One region of the Streptomyces sp. NPDC058145 genome, then DNA from elsewhere that is predicted to be linked to it. Evidence: predicted binding sites of a transcription regulator. Region 1 holds the regulator's gene; the other holds the start of a gene.
The links. The regulator HspR, encoded in region 1, represses chaperone genes until heat shock. The targets are predictions, from matches to a motif close to TTGAGNNNNNNNNNCTCAA.
Positions count from the first base shown of each region.

Region 2: the regulator HspR is predicted to act here: its motif matches at 3,253-3,271, upstream of lon (endopeptidase La).

Region 1 covers NZ_JBHVUH010000004.1:71,940-77,410, forward strand. Annotated here, with positions in the region: gene ACFVVO_RS10310 (LuxR C-terminal-related transcriptional regulator) at 1-109, opposite strand, end outside; gene ACFVVO_RS10315 (sugar ABC transporter substrate-binding protein) at 281-1,387, opposite strand; gene ACFVVO_RS10320 (heat shock protein transcriptional repressor HspR) at 1,695-2,153, opposite strand; gene dnaJ (molecular chaperone DnaJ) at 2,161-3,330, opposite strand; gene grpE (nucleotide exchange factor GrpE) at 3,367-4,029, opposite strand; gene dnaK (molecular chaperone DnaK) at 4,026-5,471, opposite strand, start outside.
Region 2 covers NZ_JBHVUH010000001.1:842,254-847,724, reverse strand. Annotated here, with positions in the region: gene ACFVVO_RS03935 (SpoIIE family protein phosphatase) at 1-727, shown strand, start outside; gene lon (endopeptidase La) at 810-3,230, opposite strand; gene ACFVVO_RS03925 (spermidine synthase) at 3,369-4,046, shown strand; gene ACFVVO_RS03920 (response regulator transcription factor) at 4,156-4,896, shown strand; gene ACFVVO_RS03915 (ATP-binding protein) at 4,893-5,471, shown strand, end outside.

The sequences.
Region 1 (5,471 bases):
CCGTGCGCGGCACCCGCCCCCGGCGTACGGCCCGGGAATACACGCGATCCCCGGCCTCGCACAGCCGGTCGGCACCGTGAGGATGCTCCTCCGTCCCGTGCCCGGCCATCGCCCATTCCACCCCCGGTTGCTGCCACTTCCGCAGCGCAACTATGCGCGGCCGGGACCGGGTCCGCAACACGGCTCCGGGCGCTCCGGGCGGGGAAAACGGCCGGTATGCGCCGTTGCGTACGGTCTTCCGCCCGCCGCACCGCAACAAGCTGGGGGGGTGGGACGCGGGTTACTTCAGGCCGATCGACGCGCAGGCCGCCTTGTACTTGGCCGTGCAGATGTCACCGGCCGAGTAGATCCCGTCGGCGATGACGGTGTCCTTGATCTTGGCCCGGGTCAGGGCGCTCACCTGGACGAGGCGGGACGGGATGTCCTTGTCGGTGGGGCTGTCGACCCGGTCCTGGGTCAGGGCGTCGAACTGGATGTCCTTGCCCTGCACCTTGGTGACGGCCATCTGTGCGGCGGCCTCGGCCTCGTCCGGGTAGGACTTGTAGACGCTCATGTACTGCTCGCCGGCGACGATCCGCTGCACCCCGTCCAGTTCGGCGTCCTGGCCGGTGATCGGGGGCAGGGTGGTGACACCCGCCGCCTTCAGGGCCTTGATCACACCGCCCGCCATACCGTCGTTGGCGGAGTAGACCGCGGCGATGTTGTCCTTGCCGAGCCGGCCGATCGCCTGGGCCATGTTGGCCTCGGCGTTCTCCGGCTTCCAGTCGGCGGTGTCGAAGGACGCCGCGATGTCGACCTTGCCGTTCAGCTCGGACAGCGCGCCCTGCTTGAACTGCTTGGCGTTGGGGTCCGTGGGCGAGCCGTTCATCATGACGACCTTGTCGGAGGTGTCCACGCCCGAGCCCAGGGCCTCGAGCAGCGTACGGCCCTGCACCTCGCCGACCAGCTCGTTGTCGAAGGAGATGTAGGCGTCGATCGGGCCCTCGGCGAGACGGTCGTAGGCGATGACGGGGATGCCCGCCTCCTTGGCCTTCTTCACCTCGCCGACGATGCCGTGCGAGTCGACCGCGTCGAGCAGGATGACGTCGACCTTGTCGTCGATCATCGTCTGCATCTGGCCGGCCTGCCGGGCGGCGTCCGCGTCCGCGTTGGCGTACTGGACCGTGCCCTTCTTGTGGGTCAGTTCGGTCACCTTGCTCTTGATGATCGGGTAGTCGAACTTGTCGTAGCGGCTGTTCGCCTTCTCCGGCAGCAGCAGCCCGACGGTGACGTCGTCACCCTTCGTCGGGCTCGCGCTCGCACCGTCCCCCGTCGCGTCCAGCACGCCGCACCCGGCGAGCGAAAGGATCATCGTGGACGCGGCCACGGATATGGCGATACGACGCATTCGAGGGCTCACTTCAGGTGCGATCCGGACGTGGGTGCTGCTTTACGACCCAGGTGTCTGAAAAGACAACGCGGAGCGGCCACCCGGCGTCAAGCGGAACTACTTAACGAGTGCGCAACAGCACGCTCCGCTGCACCTGTGAAGGAGGAGCGGAATCCCCTCCAAACAGTCTTTACGGACCCTTCACGTAAAGGAAGTTCACGGGAGGGCAAAGATCCGGGCAACCGTGGGCGGCCGCCGCGCACCCGAAAGGGGCCGGAGACGGTCGCCCGTCTCCGGCCCCTGCCGGTGTGCTTCTCGCGGGCGGTCAGTCCGCCTGCTGCTGCCGCTTCGGCCGCCAGACCACCAGCGCGCTGGTCTGCTGCACCTCCTGATACGGCACCAGGTCGCGCCGGTAGGAGGCGTGGACCGCGGCCTCGCGCTGCCGCATCGCGGCCGCCGCGCCGTCCAGGGCCGCCTGCAGCTCCGCGACGCGGGACTGGAGCGCCGCGACCTGGTTCTCCAGTTCGATGATGCGCTTGATACCGGCCAGATTGATGCCCTCGTCCTGGGACAACGCCTGTACCTGGCGGAGCAGTTCGATGTCCCGGGCCGAGTAGCGGCGGCCCCGCCCGGCCGTGCGGTCCGGGGAGACGAGACCGAGACGGTCGTACTGACGCAGCGTCTGCGGATGGAGTCCGGAGAGCTGGGCCGCCACCGAGATGACGTAGACCGGGGTCTCCTCGGTCAGTTCATACGGGTTACGCCGACGGCCGGGTGTGTCCATGGGGCCCTCAATCTCCCTTCGCGGCCTCGAACAGCTCCGCCCGCGGGTCCTCGCCCGCGGTCGCCTCGCGATACGCCTCGAGTGCGTCACGAGCCTTCCCCGACAAGTCCTTCGGGACACTCACCTCGACGGTGACCAGAAGGTCGCCGCGGGTGCCGTCCTTGCGGACCGCGCCCTTGCCCCGAGCGCGCATGGTACGGCCGTTCGGGGTGCCGGGCGGCAGTTTGAGGGTGACCGCCGGGCCGCCGAGGGTCGGGACCCGCACCTCGCCGCCGAGGGCCGCCTCGGGATACGTCACCGGCACGGTGACGGTGAGGTTGTCGTCCTTGCGTCCGAACACCGGGTGCTCGCCGACGTGCACGACCACGTAGAGGTCGCCCGCCGGTCCGCCCCGCTCGCCGGGCGCGCCCTTGCCGCGCAGCCGGATCCGCTGCCCGTCCGTCACTCCGGCCGGGATGCGGACCTGCATGGTGCGCGAGGACTTGGCGCGGCCGCTGCCCTTGCACTCCAGGCAGGGGTGCTCGGCCATCAGGCCGCGGCCCTTGCAGTCGGGGCAGGGGTCGGTGAGCGAGAACCCGCCGCCCGAGCCCCGGGCGACCTGCCCGGTGCCGACGCAGGTCGGGCACACGCGCGGTGTGCCGTTCTTGTCGCCGGTGCCCGAACAGGCCTTGCAGGGCGCCTGGGAGGACATCCGCAGCGGCACCGTGGCGCCCTCGATGGCCTCCGTGAAGCTCAGCGTGACCTCGGTGTCGATGTCCTGGCCGCGCCGCGGCTGGGTACGGGTCGTGCCCGTGCCGCCGCGGTTGAACAGGCCGCCGAAGACGTCGCCGATCCCGCCGCCGAAGCCGCCCGAGCTCTGCGCGTTGCCGCCGAAGAGGTCGCCCAGGTCGAAGTTGAAGTTGCCGCCGCCGGCGCCCGGCCCGGGGCGGAAGCCGCCGTTGCCGAACAGGGCGCGCGCCTCGTCGTACTCCTTGCGCTTCTTCGGGTCCCCGAGGACGTCGTTCGCCTCGGAGATCTCCTTGAAGCGCTCCTCGGCCTTGGCGTTGCCCTTGTTGGCGTCCGGGTGGAACTCGCGGGCGAGTTTCCGGTACGCCTTCTTGATCTCGGCCTCGGTGGCGTCCTTGGGGACGCCGAGGACCTTGTAGTAGTCCTTCTCGATGAAGTCCTTGGTACTCATCCCCGACGTCCCTCCTTCCTGTCCCCGGTGATGACGTCAGCCCTCCTCCGGGCCACCGTTCTCCTTGTCGTCGGCCGCGTCCGCCTCGGTGTTCTCCTCGGCGCCCTCGGCCTTGACGCCCTGCGCGCCGGGCTGCGGTTCGGCGACGGCCACCCGCGCGGGGCGGATGGTGCGCTCGCCGATGCGATAACCGGGCTGCAGGATGGCCACGCACGTGGTCTCGGTGACGTCCGGCGCGTAGCTGTGCATCAGGGCCTCGTGGATCGTCGGGTCGAAGGGCTCGCCCTCCTTGCCGAACTGCTGCAGGCCCATCTTGGCCGCGACGGTCTCCAGCGACTCGGCCACCGACTTGAAGCCGCCGACCAGTTCGCCGTGTTCCCGTGCCCGGCCGATGTCGTCGAGCACGGGCAGGAGCTCGGTCAGGAGGTTCGCGATGGCGATCTCCCGGACCGCGACCCGGTCGCGTTCGACGCGGCGGCGGTAGTTCTGGTACTCGGCCTGCAGGCGCTGGAGGTCCAGCGTGCGCTCGTTCAGTGCCGTGCGCACCTGGTCCAGCTGTGCCACCAGGCCGGCGTCTGCGGTTGCGTCCCCGGCCGGGGCCGCCCCCTCCTCGGGGGCGGCCTTCGGCTCGGCGTCGTCAGGGGTGGCGCCGGAGGGGACGTCGGGCTTCTCCTCGAAGCCCGGGGTCTCCTCCGTCACGCGGCACCGTCCTTGCGCTCGTCGTCGACGATCTCGGCGTCCACGACGTCGTCGTCCGCCTTGGCCTCACCCTCGGGCGCGCCACCGGCGGCCTGGGCGGCCTGGGCGTCGGCGTACATGGCCTCACCCAGCTTCTGCGAGACGGCCGCGACCTTCTCGGTGGCGGTGCGGATCTCGGTGGCGTCCTCGCCCTTGAGCTTCTCCTTCAGCTCGGCGACGGCCTCCTCGACCTCGGTCTTGACCTCGCCCGGGACCTTGTCCTCGTTGTCCTTGAGGAACTTCTCGGTCTGGTAGACGAGCTGCTCGCCCTGGTTGCGGGTCTCGGCGGCCTCGCGGCGGGCGTGGTCCTCCTCCGCGTACTTCTCGGCCTCCTGGCGCATCCGGTCGACCTCGTCCTTCGGCAGCGAGGAGCCGCCGGTGACGGTCATCTTCTGCTCCTTGCCCGTGCCGAGGTCCTTCGCGGTCACGTGCATGATGCCGTTGGCGTCGATGTCGAAGGCGACCTCGATCTGCGGGACACCACGCGGGGCCGGCGGCAGACCGGTCAGCTCGAACATCCCGAGCTTCTTGTTGTACGCCGCGATCTCGCGCTCGCCCTGGTAGACCTGGATCTGCACGGAGGGCTGGTTGTCCTCGGCGGTGGTGAAGATCTCGGACCGCTTGGTCGGGATCGTCGTGTTCCGCTCGATGAGCTTCGTCATGATGCCGCCCTTGGTCTCGATACCGAGGGACAGCGGGGTCACGTCGAGGAGCAGGACGTCCTTGACCTCACCCTTGAGGACACCGGCCTGGAGGGCGGCGCCGATGGCGACGACCTCGTCCGGGTTCACGCCCTTGTTGGCCTCGTTGCCACCGGTCAGCTCCTTGACGAGCTCGGCGACGGCGGGCATACGGGTGGAGCCGCCGACGAGGACGACGTGGTCGATCTCGCCGAGCTGGATACCGGCGTCCTTGATGACGTTGTGGAACGGCGTCTTGCAGCGCTCCAGCAGGTCCGCGGTCAGCTGCTGGAACTGGGCGCGCGTGAGCTTCTCGTCCAGGTGCAGCGGGCCCTCGGCGGACGCGGTGATGTAGGGCAGGTTGATCGAGGTCTCGGTGGACGAGGACAGCTCGATCTTCGCCTTCTCGGCGGCCTCACGCAGACGCTGCAGCGCCATCTTGTCCTTGGCGAGGTCCACGCCGTGGCCGGCCTTGAACTGCTGCACCAGGTAGTCGACGACGCGCTGGTCCCAGTCGTCTCCACCGAGGTGGTTGTCACCGTTGGTGGCCTTCACCTCGACGACGCCGTCGCCGATCTCCAGGAGGGACACGTCGAAGGTGCCGCCACCGAGGTCGAAGACGAGGATCGTCTGGTCGTCCTTGTCGAGGCCGTAGGCGAGCGCCGCCGCGGTGGGCTCGTTGACGATGCGCAGGACGTTCAGACCGGCGATCTCGCCGGCCTC
Region 2 (5,471 bases), on a different contig from region 1:
CTGCACCCTCGCCCGGGCCGGTCACCCCCCGCCCGCCGTGGTCACCCCGGACGGCGCCGTCCGCTTTCTCGACGTGCCCGCCGGTCCGCCGCTCGGCCTCGGCGGGCTGCCCTTCGAGGCCCTGGAGACCGAGCTGCCCGAGGGCAGCCTGCTCGCCCTCTACACCGACGGACTGCTCGAGGCCCGCGACCACGACATCGACGAGGCGCTGGACAAGATGTTCGACGCTCTCGTCCGGCCCGCGCCGACGCTGGACGCGGTCTGCGACCGGGTCCTGACCGAACTGCTCAGCCACCACCCCGACGACGACGTGGCCCTGCTCGTCGCCCGCACCCGGGCGCTGCACACCGACCGGGTGGCCTCCTGGGAGCTGACGAGCGATCCCACGGTGGTGGCCCAGGCCCGCAGGTACGCGAGCGACCAGCTCTCCGCATGGCGGCTGGAGGAGGCCGTCTTCACCACCGAGCTGATGGTCAGCGAGCTGGTCACCAACGCCATCCGCTACGGCCGGCCGCCCATCCGGCTGCGGCTGATCCACCATGACTCCACCCTGATCTGCGAGGTCTACGACGCCAGCGGCTCCACCCCGCACATGCGGCGCGCCCGGATCTACGACGAGGGGGGCCGGGGCCTGCTGCTGGTCGCCCAGCTCTCCGAACGCTGGGGCACCCGGCACGACAGGGTGGGCAAGACCGTGTGGGCGGAGCAGTCGCTCGCATCGGGCTGAGACGGCGCCGCCCCGCCTCCGGGCGCGGTGAGGGCCCGGGCCCCCTGCGGGGCCCGGGCCCTCCCTCATCCGGGGGCGTCCGTCACGCCGCCACCGGAACCTCCGGCTCCGCGCCGTTCGCGGCGGGCGCGAGGGCCAGCTCCAGGACCTGGCGGACGTCGGTCACGGTGTGGACGTCGAGCCTGTCCAGCACCTCGGCCGGGACGTCGTCCAGGTCGGGCTGGTTGCGCTTGGGGATGATCACGGTGGTCACCCCGGCGCGATGGGCGGCGAGCAGCTTCTGCTTCACCCCGCCGATGGGCAGCACCCGGCCGGTCAGCGAGACCTCGCCGGTCATCGCCACGTCGGTGCGGACCAGCCGGCCTGAGAGCAGGGACGCGAGGGCGGTGGTCATGGTGATGCCCGCGCTCGGCCCGTCCTTCGGGACCGCGCCCGCCGGGAAGTGGATGTGCACACCCCGGTCCTTCAGGTCGCCCACCGGCAGCTCCAGTTCGGCGCCGTGGCTGCGCAGGAAGCTCAGCGCGATCTGCGCCGACTCCTTCATCACGTCGCCCAGCTGACCGGTCAGGGCCAGCCCGGCCGCGCCGGTCTCCGGGTCGGCGAGGGACGCCTCCACGAAGAGCACGTCCCCGCCGGCGCCGGTGACCGCGAGGCCGGTCGCCACGCCCGGGACGGAGGTACGGCGCTCGGCCGGGTCCTGGGCGGACTCGGGCACGTGGTGCGGGCGCCCGATCAGCGCGCGCAGGTCCTCGTCCCGGACGGTGTACGGCAGCTCGCGCTCGCCGAGTTCGTGCTGGGCCGCGACCTTGCGCAGCAGCCGGGCGAGGGACCGCTCGAGGGTCCGCACGCCCGCCTCGCGGGTGTACTCACCGGCGAGCCTGCGCAGCGCGCTCTCGTCGATCGTGACCTCGTCCCGGTCCAGGCCGGCCCGCTCCAGCTGGCGCGGGAGCAGGTGGTCACGGGCGATGACGACCTTCTCGTCCTCGGTGTAGCCGTCCAGGCGGACGATCTCCATACGGTCCGCGAGCGCCTCCGGGATGGCCTCCAGGACGTTCGCGGTGGCGAGGAAGACCACGTCGGACAGGTCGAGTTCGACCTCCAGGTAGTGGTCCCGGAAGGTGTGGTTCTGCGCGGGGTCGAGGACCTCCAGCAGGGCCGCCGCCGGGTCGCCCCGGAAGTCGGAGCCCACCTTGTCGATCTCGTCGAGCAGCACCACCGGGTTCATGGACCCGGCCTCCTTGACGGCCCGGACGATCCGGCCGGGCAGCGCGCCGACGTACGTGCGCCGGTGACCGCGGACCTCGGCCTCGTCGCGTACGCCGCCGAGGGCGACCCGGACGAACTTCCGTCCCATGGCGTGCGCGACGGACTCGCCGAGGCTGGTCTTGCCGACGCCGGGCGGGCCCACGAGCGCCAGCACGGCACCCCCGCGCCGCCCGCCGATCACGCCCAGGCCGCGCTCACCGCGCCGCTTGCGCACGGCCAGGTACTCGGTGATGCGTTCCTTGACGTCCTCGAGCCCCGCGTGCTCGGCGTCGAGCACGGCCTTGGCACCCTGGATGTCGTAGGCGTCCTCGGTGCGCTCGTTCCACGGCATCTCCAGGACCGTGTCCAGCCAGGTCCTGATCCACGAGCCCTCGGGCGACTGGTCGCTGGACCGCTCCAGCTTGTCGACCTCCTTCAGGGCGGCCTCGCGGACCTTCTCCGGCAGGTCGGCGGCCTCGACGCGGGCGCGGTAGTCGTCCGACTCCTCGCCGTCGCTCTCGCCGTTCAGCTCGCGCAGCTCCTTGCGGACGGCCTCGAGCTGGCGGCGGAGCAGGAACTCGCGCTGCTGCTTGTCGACACCCTCCTGGACGTCCTTGGCGATGGTCTCGGCCACGTCCTGCTCGGCGAGGTGGTCGCGCAGTTGCTGGGTGGCGAGCTTCAGCCGGGCCACCGGATCGGAGGTCTCCAGCAGCTCGACCTTCTGCTCGATGGTCAGGAAGGGCGAGTACCCGGAGTTGTCGGCGAGCGCGGAGACGTCGTCGATGGCCTGGACCCGGTCCACGACCTGCCAGGCGCCGCGCTTGCGCAGCCACGCGGTGGCCAGGGCCTTGTACTCCTTGACCAGGTCGGCGACCTGGCCGGGCAGGGGTTCCGGCACGGTCTCGTCGATCCGCGCACCCTCCACCCACAGGGCCGCGCCCGGGCCCGTCGTACCGGCACCGATGCGCACCCTGCCGCGGCCCCGGATCAGCGCGCCCGGGTCGCCGTCGGCCAGCCGGCCGACCTGCTCGACGGTACCGAGCACACCTGTCCTGGCATACGTGCCGTCGACGCGCGGCACCAGCAGGACCCTGGGCTTGCCGGGCTCCGAACGGGCGGCGGCCTGCGCCGCCTCCACCGCGGCCCGCACCTCGGCGTCGCTCAGGTCCAGCGGGACCACCATGCCGGGCAGCACGACCTCGTCGTCGAGCGGCAGCACCGGCAGTACGAGCGTGAACGCCGTGGACTCAGCAGCCATGATCTCCCCTTAGGCAGTCAACTTGAGCTATGCCGACTCAATGTCCGACGCCTCGCTGTTGTTCCCGGCTCGCTGTTCGCTGTGAGCGATCACCAGAATCGGGGTGCCCCTGACGCCCGATCAGAGCAGGATGGGCGCATGACTGCCGTGCATGACTCCCCCGTGGTCCTGGACCGACGCGAAGGCCCTTACGGCGAGGTGGTGCTGCGCAGGCACGGCGCGCTGCTGCAGATCATCGCCAACGGCTGCTTCCTGATGGACACCTCCGACGGCCGCTCGGAGCGGCTGCTGGTGGACGCCGCGTACGACGCGCTGGACGGGCGCGCGGCGCCCGAGGTACTCATCGGCGGGCTGGGCGTGGGATTCTCGCTCGCGCACGCCGCGGCCGACGGACGGTGGGGGCGGATCACGGTCGCCGAACGGGAGCCCGCCGTCATCGACTGGCATCGCGACGGACCCTTGGCGGAGTTGTCCGCCGAGGCGCTCGCCGATCCGCGCACCCGGATCGTCGAGGCGGATCTCCTCACTTACCTCAAGGAGACATCGGACACGTTCGACGCCCTGTGCCTCGACATCGACAACGGGCCGGGCTGGACCGTCACCGAGGACAACGGCGGTCTCTACTCCCCGGCCGGACTCGCCGCGTGCGCACGGGTGTTGAAGCCGGACGGGGTGTTTGCAGTATGGTCGGCCGAGCCCTCTCCGGAATTTGAAGGAACCTTGCGGAATGCCGGGTTCCGTCAGGTGCGTACCGAAGAGGTCCCCGTTGCCCGGGGCGTTCCGGACGCCGTACACCTCGCCGTCCGCCCTGGATAGCGACGGCGCGGCCTGTCCCCGTAATGTGCTGCCCTGACGCGGATCATTCAAGCGTCAATCGCAGTCATGGGATCACCCCACTGATTCCGGAAAGCAACAGGGGCGGGCGATGGAGCAGACACACACCTCCCAGACCGGCGCGGCCACGACCACCCCCGGCGCACAGCGCCGGGTGCTGGTGGTCGAGGACGATCCCACGATCGTCGACGCCATCGCGGCCCGGCTTCGCGCGGAGGGATTCCTCGTGCAGACCGCGGCCGACGGGCCGGCCGCGGTGGACACGGCCGAGGCCTGGCAGCCCGACCTGCTGATCCTCGACATCATGCTGCCCGGCTTCGACGGCCTGGAGGTCTGCCGCCGCGTGCAGGCCCAGCGCCCGGTGCCGGTGCTGATGCTCACCGCGCGCGACGACGAGACCGACATGCTGGTCGGGCTCGGGGTCGGCGCCGACGACTACATGACCAAGCCGTTCTCGATGCGGGAGCTGGCCGCGCGGGTGCACGTCCTGCTGCGGCGGGTGGAGCGGGCGGCCGTCGCCGCCTCCACGCCCCGCTCCGGCATCCTGCGGCTCGGCGAGCTGGAGATCGACCACGCGCAGCGCCGGGTACGGGTGCGGTCCGAGGACGTCCACCTCACGCCCACCGAGTTCGACCTGCTGGTGTGCCTGGCGAACACCCCGCGCGCGGTGCTCTCCCGGGAGCAGCTGCTGGCCGAGGTGTGGGACTGGGCGGACGCCTCCGGCACCCGGACCGTGGACAGCCACATCAAGGCGCTGCGCCGGAAGATCGGCGCCGAGCGGATCCGCACGGTGCACGGAGTCGGATACGCGCTGGAGACCCCGACGCCATGAGCGAAGGGCGGGAGGCCGCACGGAGGAGCCCCGGGACGGAGGAGCCCTGGGGCGGCGTACGCCCCTTCTCGATCAAGACCAAGCTGGGCGCGCTGGTCGTCATCTCGGTGCTGATCACCACCGGTCTGTCGATGATCGCGGTGCACACCAAGACGGAGCTGCGCTTCATCACGGTCTTCTCGATGATCGCCACACTGCTGATAACGCAGTTCGTGGCCCATTCGCTCACCGCTCCGCTGGACGAGATGAACACGGTCGCCCGCTCGATCGCGCAGGGCGACTACACCCGCCGGGTGAGTGAGGGCCGCCGGGACGAGCTGGGCGACCTCGCCGTGACGATCAACGTCATGGCGGACGAGCTGGAGGCCCAGGACCGCCAGCGCAAGGAGCTGGTGGCGAACGTCTCGCACGAGCTGCGCACCCCGATCGCGGGCCTGCGCGCGGTGCTGGAGAACATCGTCGACGGGGTCACCGAGGCCGATCCGGAGACCATGCGGACGGCCCTGAAGCAGACCGAGCGGCTCGGCCGGCTCGTGGAGACCCTGCTGGACCTCTCCCGGCTGGACAACGGCGTC